Regions from separate parts of the Arthrobacter sp. S2(2024) genome, predicted to be linked through region 1. Evidence: riboswitches for the same ligand, from Rfam matches in the RefSeq annotation. Region 1 holds a riboswitch; each other region holds the start of a gene.
The links. A riboswitch is a leader RNA that binds a small molecule or an ion and turns the genes downstream of it on or off. The one in region 1 is predicted to bind thiamine pyrophosphate.
Positions count from the first base shown of each region.

Region 1 (3,204 bases):
TGCGGAACCCCGATCCAAAAACGGGCCTGGTTCACGCTGTGCCTCAACGCCGTGGACTCCGGTACGGAATCCATGAGTCATCCCTCGAATAGTTCTAAATGAAAGGTCAGTTCCAAATGAACGGTTTCTAGGGGCATAACCCAAGTGTTGGCGTAAGCACCGAAGATCTAGATTACGCTAGTTTCGCCTTCGGCTGCAAATGAGGCCAGGTCCGGAGGCTGCCACGTGATGGCTGCCACAGACTGGCTATGCCGCCATCCGGTACCGTGCCCGTCCACCTTACCCTGCCGGCCGCGAAAAGCTCGGATCCTCACGCCGACACGCTGCAACGCCTGCGGGGGCAGGCCGCGTTCCGGTGCCTCCTCCCCGGAAGACCGGCTCAGCCGTGCAACCTTGGAGCATCGAAGAACGCCGTTTCATAGCGGCAGGATTGGGCAAACGCCTCCATCATCGCTGTGCACTCCGCGGGCGACGCAACCTGCGCGGCGGCATCCGTGATGCCGATCGCCTTGCGGGTGGCCTCCGCGAACGCCTCGTCCGCGTAGGTGCGCAGCCAATCCGCATAGGGGTGCTCGTCCGATGCTCCGGCCTCGACAAACCCATGGTGGAGCCGCTGTCCCACCTCGGCGTACAACCAGTAGCAAGGCAACACGGCAGCAACCAGCACCGCATAGCTTCCCGACGCCGATGCCGCCAGCAAGTGGTCCACGTAGGCCTTGGTGACCGGGCCCAGCTCTCCGCTCACCTGGCGTCCACTGAGCCAATTCCGGTGCAGCTCGGATTCGACTTCAAGGCACATCTGCGAGCCGCGGGCCCAGAACAGCTGTTCGGTTTCACTCGGAGCGAGGGCGCTTGCCCGTGCCAGGACCCTGGAATAGCCGTTGAGATAGATGGCATCCTGGGACAGGTAGTAGCTGAACTGCGCTTCACTGAGACCACCGGATTGCAAGTGCTGGATGAAGTCCAAGCCATAAATGGCTGCCAGTTCCGTTTGGGCGGCGTCCCACATCCGGACGGCGAAGTCCCCCGGTTGAAGGGCCTGCTGGAGCGCGTGGAAATGATGGATCGGCCCGTTGCCCTTCCCTACTTCCAGCACCTCGGACCGGGTCAGCGCCTCCTGGAGCCAGGGCTTGACGACACGCAAAGCAGACTCCCAATCGCCGAGCCGCGCCTTGGCCGTCGCCATCGCCGACGACAGGGAACATCCCGTCCCATGGCTATTGCGGGTCTCCACCCGTTGGCCGGCGAATTCCACCACGTCCTGGCTCAGGACTCCCCCGGTATTGACCAGGGCATCGGGGCAGCCGGCTCCCTGCAGATGGCCCCCCTTCACCAGGACGGTGTTTCCGCAGCTAGCGGCCAGGCGCTTGCCTTGCTCCAACGCCGATGCCCAATCAGTGGCAACAGGCTCGCCAAGCAGCATGGCCAATTCCGGAAGGTTGGGGGTCACCAGGTCTGCGAGGGGCAGCAGTTCCCGCAGTGCGGTTTCAGCGGACTCCGCGAGGAGCCTGTCGCCACTGGTCGCGATCATCACCGGATCCAGGACGACGACGGCGGGGCGCGCCTCGCCAAGCCAGCGGCGGACTTCGTGGATGACCGCCGCGTCCCCGAGCATGCCGATCTTGACGGCATCAACCGTGATGTCGTCGCTAATGGCGTCCAATTGCTGGCGCAGGAACTCCACGGGAGGCACATGGACGCCAGTGACGCCCTGTGTGTTTTGTACAGTGAGCGCCGTGATGACGGCCATGCCGTAGCCGCCGTTGGCTGCAATGCTCTTCAGGTCTGCCTGGATCCCGGCACCACCTGAGGGGTCCGAGCCGGCGATGCTGAGGACCCTGGGTATGGGGCGCTGGATGGCCTTGAGCGGGTAGACAGATGATTGCGCCGAAACAGTCATGCGAGACATCCCTTCGCCGGTGCTAACCGGACAGGTTCAACGGGTCTGGTCTCAGCCGGCTCGGTGCGCGGCACCCCGTGTCAGTCCCCTAGCTTAACCCTGATCACGCCTCGCCCGCTGAAATCGCCCTTTGCAACCGGACTGCCAGGGTCGGCGGATTGGCCCACAACGCCGAAACCCCGGCGGTTTCCACAGGAGCGGAAACGGCCGGGGCTTAGGCACGGTACTACGTTCAGAGTTCGGACTTCGGCACACCGACGCCGAGGATGATCGGTTCCGCTGCCGCCGTCGGCTTCGTCGGGGCGGCGTCTGCCGCCTTGGCCTCGTGCGCGGCCCCACCGGAAGCAGCCGCGGCAACCTCGTGGTGCTCCACGTTGGTGGCGTTGGCGGCACCCTGGGCCCGGCTGGCGCTACGGTTGCGTCGGCCTCGGCGTCCACGCGAACCCGAGTCCGGGGATTCACCGCTTGCAACGGCTGCGGGGGCCTCTGCGGGGGTTTCCTTGGCTGACGTTGACGTCGTGGCGGTGTCCGGAGCTTCTCCGAGGCCTGCGAATGCCTGTGCCAATAGGTCCAGGCTCATGGCAGGTGTGCCACTTGCAGCCTCCTCTTCGTGGTGGACGAAAGGCAACGCAACTTCCTCGCCGCCGAATCGCAGCACAGGCTTCGAACGTTCCTCGCCACTCGAAGCAGCGGCCGGAGCCTGGACCGGGGCCGCTGGGGCCTGGACCGGGGTTACTTCCGCTGCGTGCCCGTCGGCGAGCAATTCCGCCGCGTGGTGGAGCTCGTCGTCGTGCAGGTGGGCAGCGTGGGCTGCAGCCGCGATGGTGGCAAGGGCTGCGCGGGTGGCTGCCTGCCGGTTCGGGTCGGTGGATTCCACAGTGTGGACCGGCACCGAAGGGGTGACGGGCAGTTCAGTGGTCCCCGGCCCCGTGCCGCGGCCGCGGCGACGCTTGCGCTGCTCGGGGCGGACGGCTGGCTGTGACTCCGTGCGCGGGTGGTGGTGTTCAGCTGCCACGACGTTGGCCCGACGGTGCTCCACGGGCTCGTCGTGCGTGACGATTCCGCGCCCTGCGCACGTCTCGCACTGCTCGCCGAAGACCTCCAGCAGGCCGGTGCCCATGCGCTTGCGGGTCATCTGGACCAATCCAAGCGAGGTCACCTCGGCGACCTGGTGCTTGGTACGGTCCCGGCCGAGGCACTCGACCAGGCGGCGCAACACGAGATCGCGGTTGGATTCCAGGACCATGTCGATGAAGTCGATGACGATGATTCCACCGATGTCGCGCAAGCGGAGCTGGCGGACC
Region 1 covers NZ_JAYKZI010000023.1:20,725-23,928, reverse strand. Annotated here, with positions in the region: gene thiD (bifunctional hydroxymethylpyrimidine kinase/phosphomethylpyrimidine kinase) at 380-1,900, opposite strand; TPP riboswitch at 1,892-1,988, opposite strand; gene VLA65_RS21310 (Rne/Rng family ribonuclease) at 2,133-3,204, opposite strand, start outside.

Region 2 (3,204 bases), on a different contig from region 1:
TTCGTGAGCTCGGCCAAGGTGTCCAGCTCGGCGAACTGCGCGGCGTCGTTCGCGTCCGCCGTCGCGCCCGGGCGCAGTCCATCACCCAGCGAGAACGCGACGTCGTACTTGGCGAAGATTTCGCAGAGCTCGTCGAAGTGGGTGTAGAGGAAGTTTTCCTCGTGGTGGGCCAGGCACCAGCCCGCCATGATGGAGCCGCCACGGGAAACGATGCCCGTCACGCGGTTCGCGGTGAGCGGCACGTACCGCAGCAACACGCCGGCGTGGATGGTCATGTAGTCCACGCCCTGCTCGCACTGCTCAATGACGGTGTCGCGGAAGATTTCCCACGTGAGCTTGTTGGCTTCGCCGTTGACCTTCTCGAGGGCCTGGTAGATGGGTACCGTGCCGATCGGTACGGGGGAGTTACGAATGATCCATTCGCGGGTGGTGTGGATGTCATCGCCCGTGGACAGGTCCATGACGGTGTCGGCGCCCCATTGCGTTGCCCACTGCAACTTGTCCACTTCTTCGGCGATGGAGCTGGTGACGGCCGAGTTGCCGATATTGGCGTTGATCTTCACCAGGAACGCCTTGCCGATGATCATCGGTTCGGATTCGGGGTGGTTGATGTTGTTGGGGATGATGGCCCGGCCGGCAGCGACCTCGCTGCGGACGAGTTCCACATCGCAGTTTTCGCGAAGTGCCACGAACTGCATTTCGGGCGTGACGATGCCCTGTTTCGCGTAATGCATCTGTGTCACGGTCTTGCCGTCGACGGCGCGGCGGGGCACCGGCTGAGCCCCCTTCCACTCCGCGGAGGCGGCGCCGCGGCGGACGGCAGACTTGCCGTCGTCGAGCAGGTTCCGTTCGCGGCCGCTGTAGGCCTCAGTGTCGCCGCGGGCTTCGATCCACTCGCTGCGGAATGGTTCGAGGCCCACTACGGGATCACTCCCGGGTCCGGCGGTCCGGTACACCTGGAACGGGGCGTTGGCCTCGCCGTTGGGGGACGGTTCGAGGGCGATTTCCGTCACTGGAACCCGGATTCCCGTGTCGGCATCCTCCAGGAACGCGAGGGAATGCGACTTGAGGGATTGGGTCACATCGTGGTCCGATCCCTTTTGGGTAGGGCTCAGCTGTGTTTCTTTGGTGCTCAAAGGATTACTCACTTCCTTCGCCGGCATTACCCGGACAGGTTCAACGGTCGCAGGCTGCATCAGCCCGATCTCAGCCCTTGCAAGGGCCCCCGTGTGGTCGTAGACGAAGCTACCACAGCTGCCAGCGCTTGTGACAGATGTGACCGCGCCGGCGAAGCTCCCGGGAACTAGGGTGGAATCATGGCGGAAATCATCGAATTCAGCGGCGCCGTCCTCACCGGGCCGGAGGAGGAACGGCGCGGCCTCTGGTCGGTCGACGGACGGCTGACCTTCGTCCGGCCACTTGCGAAGCCCGACGTCGTCCTGGACGGTTGGGTGCTTCCCGGCCTGGTCGACGCGCATTGCCACGTTGGCTTGGGCAAGGGCGGAGCTGTCGACGAGGAGACTGCCCGCCTGCAGGCGACTGCGGACCGGAATGCCGGGACCCTCTTGATCCGCGATGCCGGATCCGCAAGCGACACGCGCTGGCTGCAACGCCGGGCGGACATGCCGAGGATCATCCGCGCGGGCAGGCACATCGCGAGGCAACGGCGGTACATCCCCGGGCTGGCCGAAGAGGTGGAGCCGGAGGATCTGATGGAGGCAGTCCGCAAGCAGGCGCGGTCCGGAGACGGCTGGGTCAAGATCGTGGGGGACTGGATCGACCGCTCCGCCGGGGATCTCGGCCCGTCCTTTCCGGCCGCCGTCGTCAAGGACGCCGTCGCGGCCGCACACGACGAGGGGGCGCGGGTGACCGCCCATTGCTTCGCCGAAGGGACAATCGATGACATGCTCGACGCCGGGATCGACTGCATCGAGCACGCCACCGGATTGTTGCCCCACCACATTCCCCGGCTGCTGGACCAGGATGTGCCGATTGTCCCCACGCTCATCAACATTGCGACGTTTCCGGACATCGCGAAGCAGGCTGAAACCAAATTTCCGCGCTACGCCGCCCACATGATCGCGTTGTGGGAGGGCCGGCATGAGCGGGTCCTTGAGGCGTTCGACGCCGGAGTGCGGGTGTACGCCGGAACCGACGCCGGAAGCGTCATCAAACACGGCCGGATCGGCGAGGAGATCCTGGAACTCCAGCGGGCGGGTCTTCCGGCGGCCGCAGCCCTCGATGCTGCCTGCTGGTCCGCCCGTGAGTGGTTGGGTGCCGACGGCATCAGCGAAGGCGCCAGCGCAGACGTCGTGCTCTACGCAAAGGATCCCCGAGCGTCCCTTGAGATCGTGCTGCAGCCACGATGCACCGTTCTGAGGGGACACATTTCAGGAAGCGCCGGGCATTAGGAATAAATTGAAGCTTCAAGTAATTTAGATACGTAGAGGTTGCCGAAGGGCGGCGCCACAAAAAGCCGGGAGTTTCACATGACCATCACATCCAGCCAGGATCTCCTTCCTGCCGAACTCACCATGGGCACTGTCATGCTCAAAGTGGGGGACATGAAGCTCATGGGCGACTACTACCAGCGGGCGCTGGGGCTGGACGTTGTCGCCGAACAGGACGGCGGGCTCTACTTCGGCCGGCTAGGCAAGCCGTTGGTGCACCTCGCGCCGGCCGCTGGTCTCCAGATCCCGGGCCGCGGAGAGGCCGGACTCTTCCACACGGCGCTGCTTTTCGAGGATCAGCCCTCGCTCGCCGCAACTGTTGCCTCCGCCGCGCAGTACGAACCCCACGCCTTCGTCGGCAGTGCCGACCACTTGGTCAGCGAAGCCTTCTACTTCACCGACCCGGAGGGCAACGGCATCGAACTCTACTACGACAAGCCCCGTGAAGGCTGGGAGTGGAACGGCAGCTCGGTCGTGATGGACAGCTTGCCGCTCCCGCCGCAGCGCTACCTCCAGCAGTACCTGAGTGAAGCGGCCGTGACGGGCCAGCATGGGGCGGGCGCCGGCGTCGGGCACGTCCACCTCCAGGTGGGCGACGTGAAGACCGCCCATGATTTCTACGTCGACACCCTCGGCTTCGAGCAGACCGCCGGCTGGCACGGGCAGGCCCTGTTTGTCTCCGCGGGCGGCTACCACCACCACATGGCCATGAACGTGTGGAACAGCCGCGGTGCAGGTCCGCGCAAGGACACCC
Region 2 covers NZ_JAYKZI010000002.1:17,492-20,695, reverse strand. Annotated here, with positions in the region: gene thiC (phosphomethylpyrimidine synthase ThiC) at 1-1,136, opposite strand, end outside; TPP riboswitch at 1,132-1,239, opposite strand; gene VLA65_RS03760 (amidohydrolase family protein) at 1,317-2,411, shown strand; gene VLA65_RS03755 (VOC family protein) at 2,490-3,204, shown strand, end outside.
Region 2: another riboswitch for thiamine pyrophosphate. It lies ahead of thiC (phosphomethylpyrimidine synthase ThiC); the one in region 1 lies ahead of thiD (bifunctional hydroxymethylpyrimidine kinase/phosphomethylpyrimidine kinase).

Region 3 (3,204 bases), on a different contig from region 1:
CCACCCGTTCCTCGCCATGGCCAAGATGCTTGGGGCCGAACATGAGCTCATCGAGGACGCGGCCGGTGACGAACTGGTGCTCGGGCTCTTGGAACACAGTCCCGATGCGGGAGATCAGCTGCTGGGCCTTCCACTTGAACGGGTCGGGGCCCGCGCCGTCGCTGAGCCCGACGGCGGCAGTCACCGCCCCGGATATCGGCGCCAACAGCCCCGCGAGGGTCAAAGCGAAGGTCGATTTTCCGGCGCCATTGGGACCGGTGATTGTCAGTGCCCGTCCGGCAAACACTTCGGCGTCGAGTCCGGACTGCACAGGACGCGGGGCGATCGTTTTGAACCCCCGGCGCCGTGTCCGTTCGCGGGACACCGCAAGCTCCTGGGTGGCGAGCAGCAACTCGCCCCCCTTCCGGGAGCTCCCCGCTCCGGAGTCGGCCGCCGGTCCGGCGCCTGTTCCCGAACGTGGGCGGGTGGCCGGCACGTAACCAGGCACCCAGACGCCCGCAGCAGTGAGCATGTCCCTTGCTTGCGCCAGAACCGTGTTCGGGTCACCGTCCAGAAGCACCGCCGGCGTCGAACCTCCCGAGGAGGAACTGCCCGGCTGAAGCACCACAATCCGGTCCACGAGGTCTTTCCAGACCGATACCCGGTGTTCCACCACCACCAAGGTGGCGCCGGTCTTGTCCAGGCAGCGGCCCACGGCATCGCGCACTTCCAAGACGCCGGCCGGGTCAAGGTTGGCGGTCGGCTCGTCCAGGAGGATCAAGCCGGGCCGCATTGCCAGTATGCCGGCGAGCGCAAGGCGCTGTTTCTGCCCGCCCGAGAGGGCCGACGTCGGGTGGTCGAGCGAAAAGTTGCCGCTGGCACTGCCACCGGCACTCCGCAGCAGCCCGACGTCGTCGAGCGCTTCATGGACCCGCTTCCAAATCTCGTCCCGCGGCACGCAAAGGTTCTCGGCGCCGAATGCAACGTCGTCGCCCAGGCGGGAAAGCACCACCTGGGTTTCGGGGTCCTGTTGCATGAGTCCGGCACGGCCCCGCTGGGCCTTCGGGGAAACGCCGTCCACCAGCAACGAGCCGGTCTCGTCGGCGTCGTCGCCTTCCTCGCCCAGCACGCCCGCCAGGGCATGGAGGAACGTCGACTTGCCTGCGCCCGAGGGGCCAAGCAGCAGGACGCGCTCGCCCGGACGGATGTCCAGGTCCAGGGCGTGGATGGCCTGCGTGGTGCGGCCGGCGTGCCGCCAGCCCCAGCCCTGCGCGGAAATGGCGGCGGGTCGCACCACGGCAGAGGTGCCGGAATCAGGACTGGGCATCAGGAAAAGACGGGCTCCGAGGCGGCCTTGCGTGACGCGAACGCGCTCAGGACACCGGTCCTGGCCAGGCCGCGGGTAGCGATCCAGGACAGGGCACCGGCAATGACGGCCCCGGAGATCGTGCAGAACACGATGTACGCGAGCTTGTCGACCGGTTCGTAGGCGATGTTCCAGCCCCACGGCAGGAAGGAGTCGTTCAGGCCGCAGAACAGGCCCGCACCGGCACCGGCCAGCAGGGACACCGGCAGGTTGAACTTCTTGTACATGAAGGCCAGGAAAATGAGTTCCGCCCCCAAGCCCTGGAGCAGGCCCGAGATCAGCACCGTGGTGCCGTACTGGGAACCCATGATGAGCTCGCTCGTGGCGGCCACTGTTTCGCAGAAAATTGCCGCACCGGGCTTGCGGACGATGAGCATGCCCAGCACGGCCGGAATCATCCAGCCGCCGGCGATCAGGCCGCTCAGGGGCGGGTAGCCGGCGGACATAGGCGTGGCAACCAAAGCCATCTGGTCCCATGCCCAGAAGATCACGCCACCGGCGATCGAGATGAGTGCCGCCACGACGATGTCCACGACGCGCCAGTTGTAACCAGGCTTGGTGAGGCCCGGCCTTGCAGAAATACCAGTCATTTTGTCCTCCTGAGGAACAGGAGGGGAAAGTGTTCGCGGTTGCCTGCGAGCGGCTTCCGCCGCGCCGGTCCGGACACTATGAGAACTCGACTCCCTTGCGCCGGTACTAGCCGGATCAGGTTCGAGGGTCTGCGGCTGTCCGCACTCTCAGCGCCCGTCCTCCGTGCCGCATTGCTGCGTGCCCGACGGCGGCGCTCCCCTGTCGTTATCAATCCACCCTTTTGGGCGTGGTTCAGTTTACACCTTGGCGGGGTTGCGGGCGCTGTGTTGGCGTCCGCGGAACGGTCACAAACACGCGGGGACGACGGATTCTGCTGGATCACTCGCCGGGTGAGCGCAGGCCGGCCCGGAATGGCGCGGGCGGCCGCAGAAACTGGGACAATGATCCAGCAGAATGTGACGCGGCAGAGCGGGCAAAGGAGCGGTCTTGGCAGGCAATGGCGAAGCGAACAGCACCACGGTGGCGGAACCGAGGCTCGCCGCAAGCGTGATCCTGGTCCGGGATGCCGCGGTTCCCGGGGGCTCTGAAGGTGCGGCGCAGGCTTTGGAGGTGTTCGTCCAGCACCGGGTTTCCACGATGGATTTCGCCGCGGGCATGGTGGTCTTCCCCGGGGGCCGGGTGGACCAGGTGGACAGCTCCGGCTGGGACTTCGCGGACGACGTCGTCGAGCAGCACGCCGCTGCATGGCACCGGAGCAGCATCGCCGTCGAGCCTGCCTCCGCCAGGTTCAACGCCGGCCGGGTGCTGGCGGCCGCGCAGCGTGAGGTGTTCGAAGAGGCCGGGCTGAAGCTTGACGCCGCCACCCTCCGCCCGTGGGCCAACTGGGTCACTCCGCAGGACCAGCCCAAGCGCTTCGACACGTACTTCTACCTTGCCTGCCCGGTTTCCGGTGCCGAGCCAAGGCACCAGACCACGGAAGCGTCGTCGTCCTTGTGGATGCCCGTCCGCGGAATCCTGGACGCCGAAGTCGCCGGAACACTCAAGCTCATGCCGCCCACGCTGGCGCTGCTGGATGAGCTCCTCGCCCTCGGCACAGTGGAAGCGATACTGGGCGAGGACCGTGACATCGTGCCTGTCCGTCCAAAGCCCGGGGCCTTGGAGGAGTTCTTCCGGCAGAGGCGCCAAGCTCCATCCGTTGCTCCGGAACTGCCCTGAAGTGGGGTTAGGCTGGGGACGGTCCTGTTTCCACCCGCAAGGAGTCCCGGAATGAACCTCCTCATCAAACTGCTCGGCACCGGCGTGAGCATCGGCGCTGGCTTTGTCGGCAC
Region 3 covers NZ_JAYKZI010000012.1:56,177-59,380, forward strand. Annotated here, with positions in the region: gene VLA65_RS18140 (ABC transporter ATP-binding protein) at 1-1,306, opposite strand, end outside; gene VLA65_RS18145 (ECF transporter S component) at 1,306-1,935, opposite strand; TPP riboswitch at 2,010-2,146, opposite strand; gene VLA65_RS18150 (NUDIX hydrolase) at 2,363-3,091, shown strand; gene VLA65_RS18155 (DUF4235 domain-containing protein) at 3,143-3,204, shown strand, end outside.
Region 3: another riboswitch for thiamine pyrophosphate. It lies ahead of VLA65_RS18145 (ECF transporter S component); the one in region 1 lies ahead of thiD (bifunctional hydroxymethylpyrimidine kinase/phosphomethylpyrimidine kinase).

Region 4 (3,204 bases), on a different contig from region 1:
AAGGCGTGTAGCCGGCGCCCCGGAAAAGCAGCCCCGCGGAATGGAGAATGGCCAATTGCCGGGGGTCTTTGCCGTCGAGGGTCCGCAGGTACTCGCCGTAGCTGGTCCCCTCGGTCCAAGGCTTGCCGAGCGCCCCGGCCTGCCGTTTGAAATGGAGCAGCGAGCGCTCATCGGGAGCGGGCATGGTGCGCAGGATTCCAACCTTGCCGTCTAGCATCAGCTGGGCCGCCGCCATCCCGGTCATGAGCGAAATCTGGGCGTTCCAGTCCTCGACGGGCAGCGAGGGAGCTGCGACGATCCTGTACCCCCCGCCGTCGGGCAGTTGGACGATTTCTTGTTCAGGCATGTTCAGGCTCGCTCCGCCGCGGCGGCGTTCGAGTTCCACCCGTTTGAGCCCGACCTCCTTGAGCAACTGCAGGACGGGATCAGCTGTCCCGGAATCGATCGCGGACTGGACGCCCTTGTAGTTGAGCTTGGCGCGGCTGCGTACGCTTGCCCGGCGAACTGAGACGGTGCGGAACTCTGCTTCGGCATCGAGTTCGAAGTCCCACACGAACGCTCCGCAGTCCTGGCCCGCCAGCAGGCTTCCGGCGTGCTCGCTGATGATCTCGGGGTGCAGCGGTATGCGGCCGTCCGGCGCATAGTACGTCTGTCCCCGGTGGCGGGTCTCGGCGTCGAGCGCTCCTCCCGGTGGCACAAAGGAGGGCACATCGGAGATGGCGTAGAGAACCCTGTAACCATTCCCGGACCGCTCAATGAAGAGGGCCTGGTCGAGATCCGTGGAAGAGGCCGGGTCGATCGTGATGAACGGAACGTCCGTGAGGTCCTGCGCCGGCAGCCTGTGTCTTGAAACCGCGGCCTCCGCGTCGCGCAGTGCTTCAGCGGGATAACCCGCGGGCAGCTCGAGTTCGGTCCGAAGCGCCGCCAGTGCTTCCGCGAGCTGGTTCGACGTTTCAGAGACGTTCGGGGCTATGCGCTGATGTGACACGAAAGTCAGGGTAACTCCAAAATCTCCCGGCGTCTCGCTAGGCCGCCGCTGCGTCCAGTGCGGCCAGGAGTGCCTGGGCTGCCGCCGTCGGATCCCCGGCCTCGGTGATGGCGCGGACCACAACAATGCGGCTGGCGCCGGCCCTCACTACGTCTTCCACGTTGCTGAGATCGATGCCGCCGATCGCAAACCAAGGAAGCACTACGCCGCCGACGGTCTCTTCGTCTGCCTGCTTCACCGCATTGGCAGCGTACTTCACCAGATCGAGCCCGACGGCGGAGCGTCCAGGCTTGGTGGGCGTGGCCCACACAGGCCCGACGCAGAAGTAGTCCAAGCCGCTGCGGCCAGGCGACGCGGCGATGGCTGCGTCAATCTGCTCCGGCGTGTGCGTGGAGAGGCCGATGATGGTGGGGTCGTGGAGCAGCTTCCGGGCCGAGCGCAGCGAAATGTCCTTTTGGCCGATATGGAACACCGGTGCGCCGGCGAGGGACGCTACGTCCGCGCGGTCGTTGACTGCCCAGAGGCGCCCGTGACGCTGCGCCACGGATTGCAGGATCTCCAGGAGTTCCAGTTCCTCGGCCGCTTCAATGGTCTTGTCGCGCAGCTGGATGATGTCCACGCCGCCTTCGAATGCGGCATCGACAAACTGCTCAAAATCACCCTGTTGCTTGCGGGCGTCGGTGCAGAGGTACAGGCGGGCGGTGGTGTGGACATCGTGCGGGGTCATGGAAACAGAGTAGTTCCTCTAAACTGGGCTGGTACCGCGGGAGCCGCGGCGGCAGTCACAATCGCCGCGCGGCTGAGAGGGCTTCAGCGCCGACCGCTTGACCTGATCCGGCTAGTACCGGCGTAGGGAAGGACTCCATGGACGAAGTAAACACCCAGCACGGGCCCCTGCGTGCAGACGTGGCGGTGATCGGGGGCGGCGTCATTGGCCTGGGCATCGCGTGGGAAGCCCGAAGGTCGGGCCGCTCGGTTGCCCTGATCGATCCCGCGCCGGCCAGCGGCGCTACTTTCGCGGCGGCGGGGATGTTGGCACCAGTCAGTGAACTGCACTACCAGGAAGAGGACCTCCTGGAGCTCATGCTCGAATCGTCGGCGTTGTGGCCGGACTTCGAACACAATGTGACCGGCTCACGAACCGGACGCAGCACGGGTTACCGGACGACGCCGACCCTCGCCGTGGGTGCGGACGCAGCGGACCGCCGGGCGCTCGCCGATCTTCGGGACGTCCAGCTGGCCCATGGCCTGGTGGTGGAATCCGTGCCGTTGCGCGAAGCACGGGAGCGTGAGCCGCTCTTGAGCCCGCAGATTTCCTGTGCCTTCGACATCCCGGGCGACCACCAAGTGGATCCTCGCCGGCTTTCGGCCGCGATTCTAGGCGCTTTGGCAGACCACGAGCCCGGTAGCTCCAGTTGGATTCCGGGGGCCGAAGGCGGTTTCGCGGTCCGGGACACTGCGGCGGGCCTCCTGTGGGAGGAGGACGGGCGCGCCGTCGGGGCCGTGCTCGGCTCAGGCATCAATGTGCTTGCCACGGAAACGGTGGTAGCCAACGGACTCGATGCCGCCCGCGTGAAAGGACTGCCGGATGGATTGTCGCTCCCGTTGCGTCCCGTCTACGGCGACATACTGCGGCTGCGCGTCCCGGACCACCTGCAACCGCTGGTCACCGCCACGGTCCGGGGAATGGTGCGCGGAGTGCCCGTCTACATCGTTCCCCGCGATGACGGGACCGTCGTGATCGGCGCGACGCAACGTGAGGACGGATTGTCGTCGTCCGGGGGATCGGCCAACCCGGTGTCAGCCGGCGGCGTCTACCAATTGCTCCGCGACGCCCAGGTATTGGTTCCGGCCGTTGCCGAGCTGGAACTCCTCGAAGCAACTGCCCGGGCCCGTCCGGGCACCCCGGACAACGCACCGCTGCTGGGCCGCGTCGAAGGTCGGGAAGGAACCGTGCCCGGCCTCATCGTGGCCAGCGGCTTCTTCCGCCATGGCGTGCTCCTCACTCCGGCAGCGGCGAAAATCTGCGTTGGACTCATGGATGGCACCGCCGATCCCCGGTGGAACAAATTCCGCCCGGACCGCTTCTCCCGCCCGCACTCAGCAGCAAGGGCTTCCGCAGACGGCCCATCCGCCGATACCTTAAATCCCCTTCTGAAGGACCACGCATGAACATCAAATTGAACGGCGCAGACCACACGCTGAGCGACGACGCT
Region 4 covers NZ_JAYKZI010000002.1:363,104-366,307, reverse strand. Annotated here, with positions in the region: gene VLA65_RS05325 (RNB domain-containing ribonuclease) at 1-988, opposite strand, end outside; gene thiE (thiamine phosphate synthase) at 1,026-1,715, opposite strand; TPP riboswitch at 1,742-1,861, shown strand; gene thiO (glycine oxidase ThiO) at 1,853-3,160, shown strand; gene thiS (sulfur carrier protein ThiS) at 3,157-3,204, shown strand, end outside.
Region 4: another riboswitch for thiamine pyrophosphate. It lies ahead of thiO (glycine oxidase ThiO); the one in region 1 lies ahead of thiD (bifunctional hydroxymethylpyrimidine kinase/phosphomethylpyrimidine kinase).